3 regions of the Ensifer meliloti genome follow, and region 2 is predicted to be linked to each of the others. Evidence: riboswitches for the same ligand, from Rfam matches in the RefSeq annotation. Region 2 holds a riboswitch; each other region holds the start of a gene.

Region 1 (3,272 bases), 1.1 Mb from region 2:
TGCGGCAGGATCAGCGTGAGGGGGCCGGGCCAGAAGGCCTCGGCCAGACGTCTCGAAACCGGATCGAAGGTCACATGCGCCTCTGCCATCGCCAGATCGCAGACGTGGCAAATCAGCGGATTGAACCGCGGCCGCCCCTTCATCTCATAGATGCGGCTGATCGCATCGGGGGTCGTGGCATCGGCGGCAAGGCCGTATACGGTCTCCGTCGGGATCGCGACCGGTTCGCCGTCCGATAGAACCGCGCAGGCTTTCTCGATTGCCCGCTCAGGTTCGGTGCGCGTGTCGATGATTTCGGCCATGGCGTTCTGATCCTTTCCGTCGCTTCCTTAACGGAGCGACCGCAAAAACAGAACGATTTTCTTTGTCAAAGGCTGCGAACGATCCGGCGCAAGGCTTCGTCGCGTGCGCCGAGCATCAGCACGTTCTTCAGCGCCACCTTCGGATCCTGCGTCCGGAAAATCAGCCCGTTGCCGCGCACGTTGCGGTTGACGACGATCCGTTCCTCGCTGGCGTCGGGCTCGATCGCGACGGCGAAATACATGCGCGAGTAGCCCGGCTGGATACGGTCGAAGAAATGGGTCTCGTTCCCGAGCTCGCAGAAGAAGTTCGCGAAATAAAAGGACCAGGTGATCTCGTGCCCATTGGCGAGGCAGGTTTTCGCGGCGGTCACGTGGCAATAGCCGAGATGCGGACTGCTGGGGAGCGCGCGATGGAAAACCATCTTCGGGAACTGGATCGAGGCATGAAACCCGTTGATTCGCCTGTGGGTCGTCTCGCCCGCTGTCGTCAGCTTCCGCGCCGTCTGCTGCGCCACCTCGGCATAACTCAGATACTGACGCTCGTTCGGCATCCACCGGCGTCTATCGATCCGGCCGGTCCGCAGGAACTCGGTGTGAGCCTTGGCTTTCGGCGGCGCGGCCGCCTTGTCGGCAGCGTCGTAATATCGGAGTTTTGCCATGGGCGTCGTCGCGCCATCCTGTCCGCAAGCGGGTTGATCGCGGCGAACGTTAAATCATCACAGTTAACGAATTGGTCCCGGTATGACCGGGCGGGCATCGATCAGACCCTTGTGTTGGCGGGCCGTGTCGCAGAATGGCCACTCGCCTTCGCGCCATGAACGGCGCTGCCGAAAAATCCGCCAGCTGCGCAGGCATTCATCTACTTCCTTGTTTGTTATGGATAATATTGCATGCCTTCGTGCCGCTTGTGTCGCGTCTGGCTGTCGTCTTTCTGGAATCGGATGTCGTCTATTGGCAGTTGCCGGGCCGGTCCTCAGGCTTAGATGAGGACACTCAAGGTGCCGCCTCGAAGGGAGGGCGGAGAATTGGGAAGCCGGTCAAATCCCGGCGCTGCCCCCGCAACGGTGGTGGAGCGAACAGCCACGGCAGAAGGCCACTGGACACCGCGTCCGGGAAGGCGCCGGGCAGGTCCCTTGCGGACGGCTCCAGAGCCCGGAAACCAGCCTTGAAGCAGAAATAGACCGTAGCTGGTTGCGGCGGGCAGCCGGATCGGAGCCAATTGCGTTGCGGGTCCATGCGGCCGGCGCGGGTTCCAGTCCTGCCTCTCCGAAACGGCGGAAAAACGAGGACAAGGGCATGGAAATTCAGACCGAAATGCTGCGCAAGCTGAAGACCCGTCGCGAAGGCTACAGCCTCGACCGCGCCTTCTACGTCGATCCTGATTATTACCGTCAGGACCTGGAGCAGATCTGGTACAAGGATTGGCTGTTCATCGGCCATGATTGCGAAGTCCCGCGGCCGGGGAACTATTTCACGGCGCAGGTCGGCGATTACCCGGTCGTTATCGTTCGAGACAGGCAGGGCGCGGTCCGGGCACTGCACAATTCGTGCCGCCATCGCGGCTCGCGCGTCTGCACGCAGCACAAAGGCTCATCCGCCAAACTCGTCTGTCCCTACCACCAGTGGACCTACGAACTCGACGGCCGCCTGCTCTTCGCGCGGCAGATGCCCGAGGGCTTCGACCCGGCCGAGCACAGTCTGAAGCCGATCCACTGCGAGACCGTCGGCGGTTACATCTTCATCAGTCTTGCCGAACACCCGATGGACTTCCGGCCGTTCCGCGAGACGGTCGCGGCCTATCTCGCGCCGCATCGCCTGGGGGAAACGAAGGTCGCCTTCGAGAGCACCATCGTCGAGAAGGGCAATTGGAAGCTGGTCTGGGAGAACAATCGCGAGTGTTACCACTGCGCCGCCAATCATCCGGAACTCTGCCGTACCTATCCGGAAGCGCCGACCGTAACCGGTGTCCAGGGGGCGATGAACGATCCGGAAATCGGCGCCCACTGGCAGAAATGCGAGGCGGCGGGCCTTCCGAGCGCCTTCAAGATCGCGCCCACGGGCCAGTTCCGCATGACGAGAATGCCGCTGATCAACGGCGCCGAGAGCTATACGATGTCCGGACAGAAGGCTGTCCGCAAGCAACTCTCCACCGGCGTAGACGCCGATGGCATCGGGACGCTGCTCCTCTTCCATTATCCGACGACCTGGAACCACATTCTCGGCGACCATGCGATCACCTTCCGCGTGCTGCCGCTCGGGCCGGAACTGACTGAGGTTACGACCAAATGGCTGGTCAACAAGGATGCGGTGGAGGGCGTCGACTACACGATAGACGAACTGACGCACGTCTGGACGGAGACCAACGATCAGGACCGGCAGATCGTTGAGGAAAACGCCTTCGGAATTCGCTCGCCCGCCTATGAGCCGGGTCCTTATTCCGCCGAACACGAGGGCGGTGTCATGCAGTTCGTCGAGTGGTATTCGAGCTTCATGCTGGACCGCCTTCAGGGCGGGGCCGCGCATCTCTCGCGGGTGGCATGACCATGGAAATGCCTCGCTCCTTTCACCATTTCGACGAGCTCGATCCCTGGAGAGACCGTCAGCACATGCTGGAGTGCATGTCGGCCGTAGCCGAAACCGCTGACGTGATGACCTTCACCTTCCGCTCCGACAAGCCGGCCTGGTTCCGCTACCTGCCCGGGCAGTTCGTGACACTCGAACTGCCCGTCGCAGCCGAGCCGGTGATGCGCACCTATACGCTGTCATCCTCGCCATCGCGCCCGCTTTCGGTCGCGGTCACGGTCAAGGCGCAGCCGGGAAGCATCGGCACCCGCTGGATGTTCGACAATCTGAAGCCGGGTATGATGCTCAAGGCGTTCGGGCCGCTCGGCGACTTCAGCTTCGTCCGTCATCCCGGTGAAAAATATCTCTTCATATCGGCGGGGTCGGGCGTCACGCCGATGATGTCGA
Region 2 (3,272 bases):
CGGCTGCTCGGGAGCGCCCCGAGAGGGCTGGGATGCCGGAAGCGCCGAAGGCCAGTTTGCGAGCGCCGCCGACGGCACGGAGGTTCACCGGAACATCCTGCGCGACCTGCCGCCGGACAGCGGTGCCTATCCGCTTCTGCTCGACGCCCTCCGGGCAGAGCTACCGCTCACGGATGACGATTTCGCCGGCAGCCTCAGAACCATGTGCGTAAGGACATGCGATGGCGCCTTCTTTCCCATCTCCTCGCATGCCACGCCGGCAGACTTCGGTCGTGACGCCGATCTCTGCCGCGCGCGATGCCCGGGTGCGGAGACGGAGCTCTACTATCATGTGCTCGCGACGGAAGAAGCCGACCAGATGGTTTCGGCGACGACCGGCCTGCCCTACACCGATCTCCCAACGGCCTTCGCCTACCGGGCGCGCAGTGTCGGCTCACCCGGCATCTGTGGCTGCGGAATCCCGGACCCCGCAACGGATGCCAACGGGCAAAAGGCAGGCTCCGCCGGCAAGCTCACCGTCGTCAGCCCGTCGGTCATAACCATTGGCAGCGAGAAGAAGGCGCCGGCCAAGCCGATAGCAGAACGGCCCTACGACCCGGCCAAAAACAAGGTCCGCGTCGTCGGTCCGTCCTTCCTTCCGCAGGAGGAGAGCGCGATCGACCTCAAGCATCCGCTTGGGCCCCGTTACCAGCCGCTGCAGGAAAACTGACATACGCCGTTGCGAGCATTCTGCAAGCTTGGCGATGCTCTTGAATTCCTTGAGTACCGACTGCGCGGCCTACTGGACTTGTCCTTTGACCGTTGCCGATCAAAGGACAAAAACATGCAGAAGATCAAAGCGCGTCTGATAAGACGCGCGGCGCTGTACGTATCGAAGGACTGCAATCTCTCCTCTTCCTCATCCCTGTGCTTGTCACAGGGATCCAGCAGCGCCGCGTCTGCGGCGCGGGAAGAGTCCTTTCAGCCCAAGGACTTGGTCTGGCTGGATCCCTGTGACAAGCACAGGGATGAGGAGATCAACAAGCCGCGGCGGGTATCCCGAAACTCAACAGGCCTTGGGGCGGGGTGAGGAAAAGTGTGTGCGGTTTTCCGCCGCATCCCGCTCTAACCTCTTGGAATCGATCGCGTTCAAGTTTTTTGGTCGACCGACCTAATAACATCGTGATCTTAACGGACGCCCCAGCCTTCCTCGAAAACGAGATCTTCGAGCGGCAAGCGCTGTCGCCAGCCCTTCGCGGCGAGTTCCGGCTCTTGATACAGCTTGTCGACGAAACCGAGGCACAGCCAGGCGACGATTTCGACATGATCCGGGATTCCGAGGATAGCCTTGATCTCGCTCTCGTGGAAAATGCTGACCCAGCCGACGCCCACGCCCTCCGCCCGCGCGGCGAGCCAGAGGTTCTGGACGGCGCAAACGGTCGAGTACAGATCCATCTGCGGATTATGGGTGCGGCCCAGGACGACCGCTCCGCCGCGCGTCCGGTCGCAGGTCACGCAAATGCTGAGCGGCGCCTTGCGAATGCCTTCGAGCTTCAGCGACCGGTACTTCGCTTGCCTTTCGCCGGAAAACATCTCTGCGGCCTCGTCATTGGCGCGCTGGAAAGCCCGCCAGACTTTCTCCCGCGTCTCGTCCTGGCGCACGAGCACGAAGTTCCAGGGTTGCATGAAGCCGACGGACGGCGCCTGGTGCGCCGCACCGAGCAGGCGGGCGATCAGTTCCTCGGACAGTGGTTCGGGCAGGAACTCGTCGCGCACGTCGCGGCGCGTCTCAATGGCACGATAGACGGCAGCGCGCTCGTCCGACGAAAAAGCTCCGGCGGCCGTAAGGCAGCCGTTCGGGTCAGGCAGCATCGTTCGATCCCCAACAATGCGGAAACCTCCCGCCGTCCGCGCGGGGCCGGTCTATCTCGCCAGGCCGGTCTTCTGACTTCGGATCATCCGTTCGCGCCGCCTTCCCGAATAGCTTCAATATTCAGTGGCAAAGCTCTGAAAAGATTCAGAGCTTTTTTTGGCGAGAACGTCCCCTTCACAGCGTTGGGCACGTGCCGGAGCTGCACCGGCTTCCCGATTCTCCCGCATTTCGCGGGCACCTGACGGCGGCATATGGCCACAGGTCCCCACGAAAGGCAAGGCAAGCAAGCGGGAGCTTCAGAGCGGCGCCTCCGGATGAGGCGAGGCGCCATAGGCACCCCAGATCGACTGATCGAAGCAGATGACGGAACCCGTCATGAGGCCGGATTCTGCCGATGAGAGATAGGCGCAGGCACGCGCGACCTCGGCCGGGTCGACGAGCCTGCCGAAGGGCTGGCTCGCTGCCGCCTTTTCGAGCCAGTTCGCCGGCGCATCGTGATATTCGCGCTGGATCCGGTCTTCGCCTTCCGAGGCCATCCAGCCGATGTTGAGGCCGTTGACCCGTATCCGGTTGCGAAGGACGGCATAGGCGGTGTTCTTGGTCAGCGTCTCGAGTGCCCCCTTCGACGCACAATAGGCGGCGATGAAGGGCTGACCCGCCTTCGCCGACATGGAGCCGATATTGACGATCGTGCCCTCCGTCTTCTCGCGCCGCATCACCTTTATCACCTCCTGCATCAGGAAGAATGGCGCCCGCACATTGACCGCGAACATCCGGTCGAAGAGTTCCGGGCTGGTGTCGAGGATCGTACCCCTGTCGGTGATCGCTGCGGCGTTGACCAGCGCATCGACGCGGCCGAAGGCGCGGTCGCAAGCCGCCACGACCGCACGGGCATCCTCCACCCGCTCGAGATCCGCCGGTACGTAGACGACCTTCGAACCCGTCGCCGCGGCGATCTCGGCAGCTTTCGCCTCGCCCTTCGCCGCGTTGCGCCCGCAAATGACGACGCCGGCGGCGCCGCGCTCCGCGAAGAGTGCGGCAATCGTGGCACCGAGCCCCTGCGTGCCCCCGGTCACGATGGCGATCTTCCCGTCCAGTCGGGCGTGGTCCGTGCTCATCCTGATCCTCCCTTTGAGATGTTGGTGAATATGCCTTGGTGAGCGTGCATTAATGCCTGTTGAGATTTGGGATACCCGCCGCTACTTGTTTGATCTCCTCATCCCTGTGCTCGTCACAGGGATCCAGCCAGACCAAGTCCTTGGGCTGAAAGAACTTCTCCCGCGCCGCAGACGCGGCGCTGCTGGATCTCTGTGACAAGCACAGAGATGAGGAGGAGAGATTGCAGTCCTCCCCACGCTGACCGACGTGCTCGGCAACCTTGTCCGCACCGCCCTACGCGCCGACAAACCCACCAGAGCAC
Region 3 (3,272 bases), on a different replicon from region 2:
CTGCTCATCGATCCGGCCGGACGCGAGCAGCGGCACTATTCCAGCTTTTCGCCGCGTCTCAATCATGGCGACGAGGCGATTCTCAAGGTGCAGCATTGGCTGCAGGCCCGCGAGGCCCGCGCCGTCAGCGTCGCGGAGATGGCCAAAGTGGTGGCGATGGAGGAGCGCACGTTCCTGCGCCGTTTCAAGGCGGCGACAGGAATGAAGCCGATCGAATATGCGCAGCATCTGCGCGTCGGCAAGGCGCGTGAGCTCCTGGAGTTCACCAGACGCTCGGTCGAACAGATCGCCTGGTCCGTCGGTTACGAGGACGCGGCCGCCTTCCGCAAGCTGTTCCACCGCATCGTCGGGCTGTCGCCGGGGGACTATCGGCACCGTTTCGCCGTAGCAGCTGCCGGATAGCTTGCGCGGAGGACGGCGGCGTGCCGACGTCGCTTTTTTCGCGCCCGCGGCTGCGGAACAAATTTTCGTCTGAAGAATTAACAGGTGTCGCTTCTGTCCCCCAGCGACATTCAGGACCCCAACCTGTTGCAGTGCCCGCGTCATCCCCTGCGCGGGCACTCGCATGTCTGCGAAACGATTCCCCGCCGGCCTTCGGTCGGGGACGCAAGCGGGACCCCGCCAAGCGGCGAGGCCCCGCCTCAAGTGTCGCTGAAAAGGTTTAGGTCCTTGTATAGGTGGGAAGGCAAGAAGCTAGAGTGCCATCCGCGCCCATCTATAGGACCTTGGTCCGACCCCGTAAGGGCAAAGGTCTTAGGCCCGTTGCCAGCTGTGTCTCAGGGTACATATTGCAGCATTCGCTGCCGCTGGAGCCTGGAGCGGACAGTGTCTGCGGTCTGCCGCCGGCATTCCGCTCTGGCTCCTTGCACGATCACGTTCCATGATTTTGGGTCGACGGGGCCTAAAGTCATCGTGATCTCGGCAGGGGAACAACTCAACCGGATGGATCTCTCCCATGGCATTGTCGGACTACGGACGGAACAACACTGTTTCTGAAACGTGTCTCAGGACGCTCACTCACCCGTTGACGAACCTGATGTGCATTATCGCGGCCGTGTCGATTGCCGTTTTCGCGAGCGTACCGACAGGCATTCCCCCATACGTGCTCGCACCGATCGGTTTCATGCTGGTGGTCGTGGTTGACCCTTCAGAAATTGCATCCAGATTGAAGGCGCGCTCCGCAAGCCGGGGCGCCACGGCCGGCCGCTCGGAATCGGTGGCCGACGGCTGGCAGGCCAGCGGAAACGGGTGGAGCCTTACATTCCAACGCAAACGTGGCTCGACGAGAGGAGCGGCTCGGTCGAATATCGCCGCCGCGGCAAGGGAACGCGCGGCCGATAGCTGCCGCCGCTGAATTCGAGCCTGAACGCCTAGCGCCGCGCGTCGCCGACGCGCGGCGTTTACGCGCCCTCGCCACAAGCGAACTGATCGCCAAGCTCTGAAGCATGAAGGCAACAGGGCGAAGGCCGCCACAAGCCTCAGGACGCCCCATCGTATGCTGACGAGAAGGTGAACTCCCCCCGCCTTGCAAGCCTGTTGCCGGTACAGCGCAGAGCATCTGCTGTTGACGAATGTAATGATATAACATATTGAAATTGTCGTAATGAAATATCGCCGTAGCATTAACCGGATCGCGTGTGGGACATAACCGTTGCCTTCCACCTTGACCGGCGGCTGCGTTCCACATTAACTGGGACCGACGGTTCCCCTACCCGTGAGGTGGAGGGGATTAATAGGGAACACGGTGCGGACGACCCAAGAGGGACCAAGACCGTGGCTGCCCCCGCAACTGTAAGCGGATCGTCGTTCATCCTGGTGGCGCCTAGGCGCCAGCCACTGCGCGTACTGCGCGGGAAGGCAGATGAGCGACTTCTGTCCGTGAGCCAGGAGACCTGCCGTCAAATTCGATCCAACGTCACGGGCGGGGATGCCCGGAACAGGAGCAAGCCATGACCATCTTTCGCGCCTTACGGCGCACGCTTTCATCAGTTTCCCCGAGGTCCAGCCGTCACTCGTTCGATCGAACCCTATCGGCAGGCTGACGATCACGGCCGCATAGCGGCCTCACATTCGGGGACTATTCATGAACAACTTTCTGAAACGACCGCTCATTGCCGGTCTCATCACCTTTTCCGCAGGCGCAGCGGCTCTCGGCCATCCCGCCTTCGCTACCGAGACTACCTATCCGCTGACACTCGAGAATTGCGGACGGCAGATCACGTTCGACAAGACGCCGACGCGCACCGTCGCGATCGGCCAGAGCAGCACCGAGATCCTCTATCTGCTCGGCCTTGCGGACAAGGTCGCCGGCACCGCCCTCTGGGTCGGCCCCGTCCTTGAAGGTTACGAGGAGGTCAACGCCAAGGTCGAGCGCCTGGCAGACAACGATCCGAGCTTCGAAAGCGTACTTGCCAAGAAGCCGGACATGGTGGCGGTGCAGTTTCAGTGGCAGGTCGGCCCGGAAGGCGTGGTCGCGAGGCCGGAGCAGTTCGAGGAGCTCGGCATTCCGGTCTACACATCGCCATCGGATTGCACCGGCAAGGAGAATTCGGCGGCGAGCGACGGCGTGCGCCGGCAGGTCTTCACCATGGACCTCGTCTATCGGGAAATTCGCGAGCTGGCGCATATCTACAATGTTCAGGATAAGGGCGAGAAGGTCGTCGCCGAGCTGAAAAGCCGAGAAGAGGCGGCGCGCGCCAAGGTCGCCTCGGCCGGGGACAAGCTCTCGGCCGTCTTCTGGTTCTCCAGCGCTGCCGATGCCGACCCCTATGTCGCCGGCAGGAATGGCGCACCCGGCTACATAATGGCGGCGCTCGGGATCGAAAACATCATCGACACAGAAGACGAATGGCCGACGGTCGGCTGGGAAACCATCGCCAAAGCCGAGCCGACCATGATCGTTGCCGGCTCCATGGAACGTCGACGTTACCCGCTCGACAGCCTCGACGCCAAACTCGAATTCCTGAAGACCGATCCCGTGGCGAGCCTCATGCCGGCAGTCGCCAAAGGCTATGTGTTCGCCATGGATGCGCAGGCGATGAACCCGACGATCCGCACGATCGAGGGCATCGAAGCGCTGGCGGATGCCATCGCCGAGGCCGGACTTGCCTCCAAGGCGGGGCTGGCCTCCAAGGGTGGGTTGGGCAAGTGAGCCGCGTGCTGACCCTGGCCGGGCGAACGGGGACGGGACGCGTCGGCACGGCTCTCGCCGCGCTCGTCATCCTCTTCGCAGCACTCTGGATGGGCGCTGCGATCGGCGAAACGGCGATCCC

The links. Region 2 has a riboswitch for cobalamin ahead of bluB (5,6-dimethylbenzimidazole synthase). Riboswitches for the same ligand answer to the same signal wherever they lie in the genome.
Region 1: another riboswitch for cobalamin. It lies ahead of PZL22_RS22375 (aromatic ring-hydroxylating oxygenase subunit alpha); the one in region 2 lies ahead of bluB (5,6-dimethylbenzimidazole synthase).
Region 3: another riboswitch for cobalamin. It lies ahead of PZL22_RS04140 (ABC transporter substrate-binding protein); the one in region 2 lies ahead of bluB (5,6-dimethylbenzimidazole synthase).

The regions. Positions count from the first base shown of each region.
Region 1 is NZ_CP120365.1:3,224,200-3,227,471, forward strand. It holds gene PZL22_RS22365 (L-threonylcarbamoyladenylate synthase) at 1-302, opposite strand, end outside; gene PZL22_RS22370 (DUF6656 family protein) at 368-961, opposite strand; cobalamin riboswitch at 1,282-1,484, shown strand; gene PZL22_RS22375 (aromatic ring-hydroxylating oxygenase subunit alpha) at 1,599-2,843, shown strand; gene PZL22_RS22380 (FAD-binding oxidoreductase) at 2,840-3,272, shown strand, end outside.
Region 2 is NZ_CP120365.1:708,443-711,714, forward strand. It holds gene PZL22_RS10460 (DUF2865 domain-containing protein) at 1-709, shown strand, start outside; gene bluB (5,6-dimethylbenzimidazole synthase) at 1,168-1,851, opposite strand; cobalamin riboswitch at 1,897-2,109, opposite strand; gene PZL22_RS10470 (SDR family oxidoreductase) at 2,149-2,970, opposite strand.
Region 3 is NZ_CP120364.1:914,466-917,737, forward strand. It holds gene PZL22_RS04135 (GlxA family transcriptional regulator) at 1-402, shown strand, start outside; cobalamin riboswitch at 1,684-1,914, shown strand; gene PZL22_RS04140 (ABC transporter substrate-binding protein) at 2,084-3,151, shown strand; gene PZL22_RS04145 (FecCD family ABC transporter permease) at 3,148-3,272, shown strand, end outside.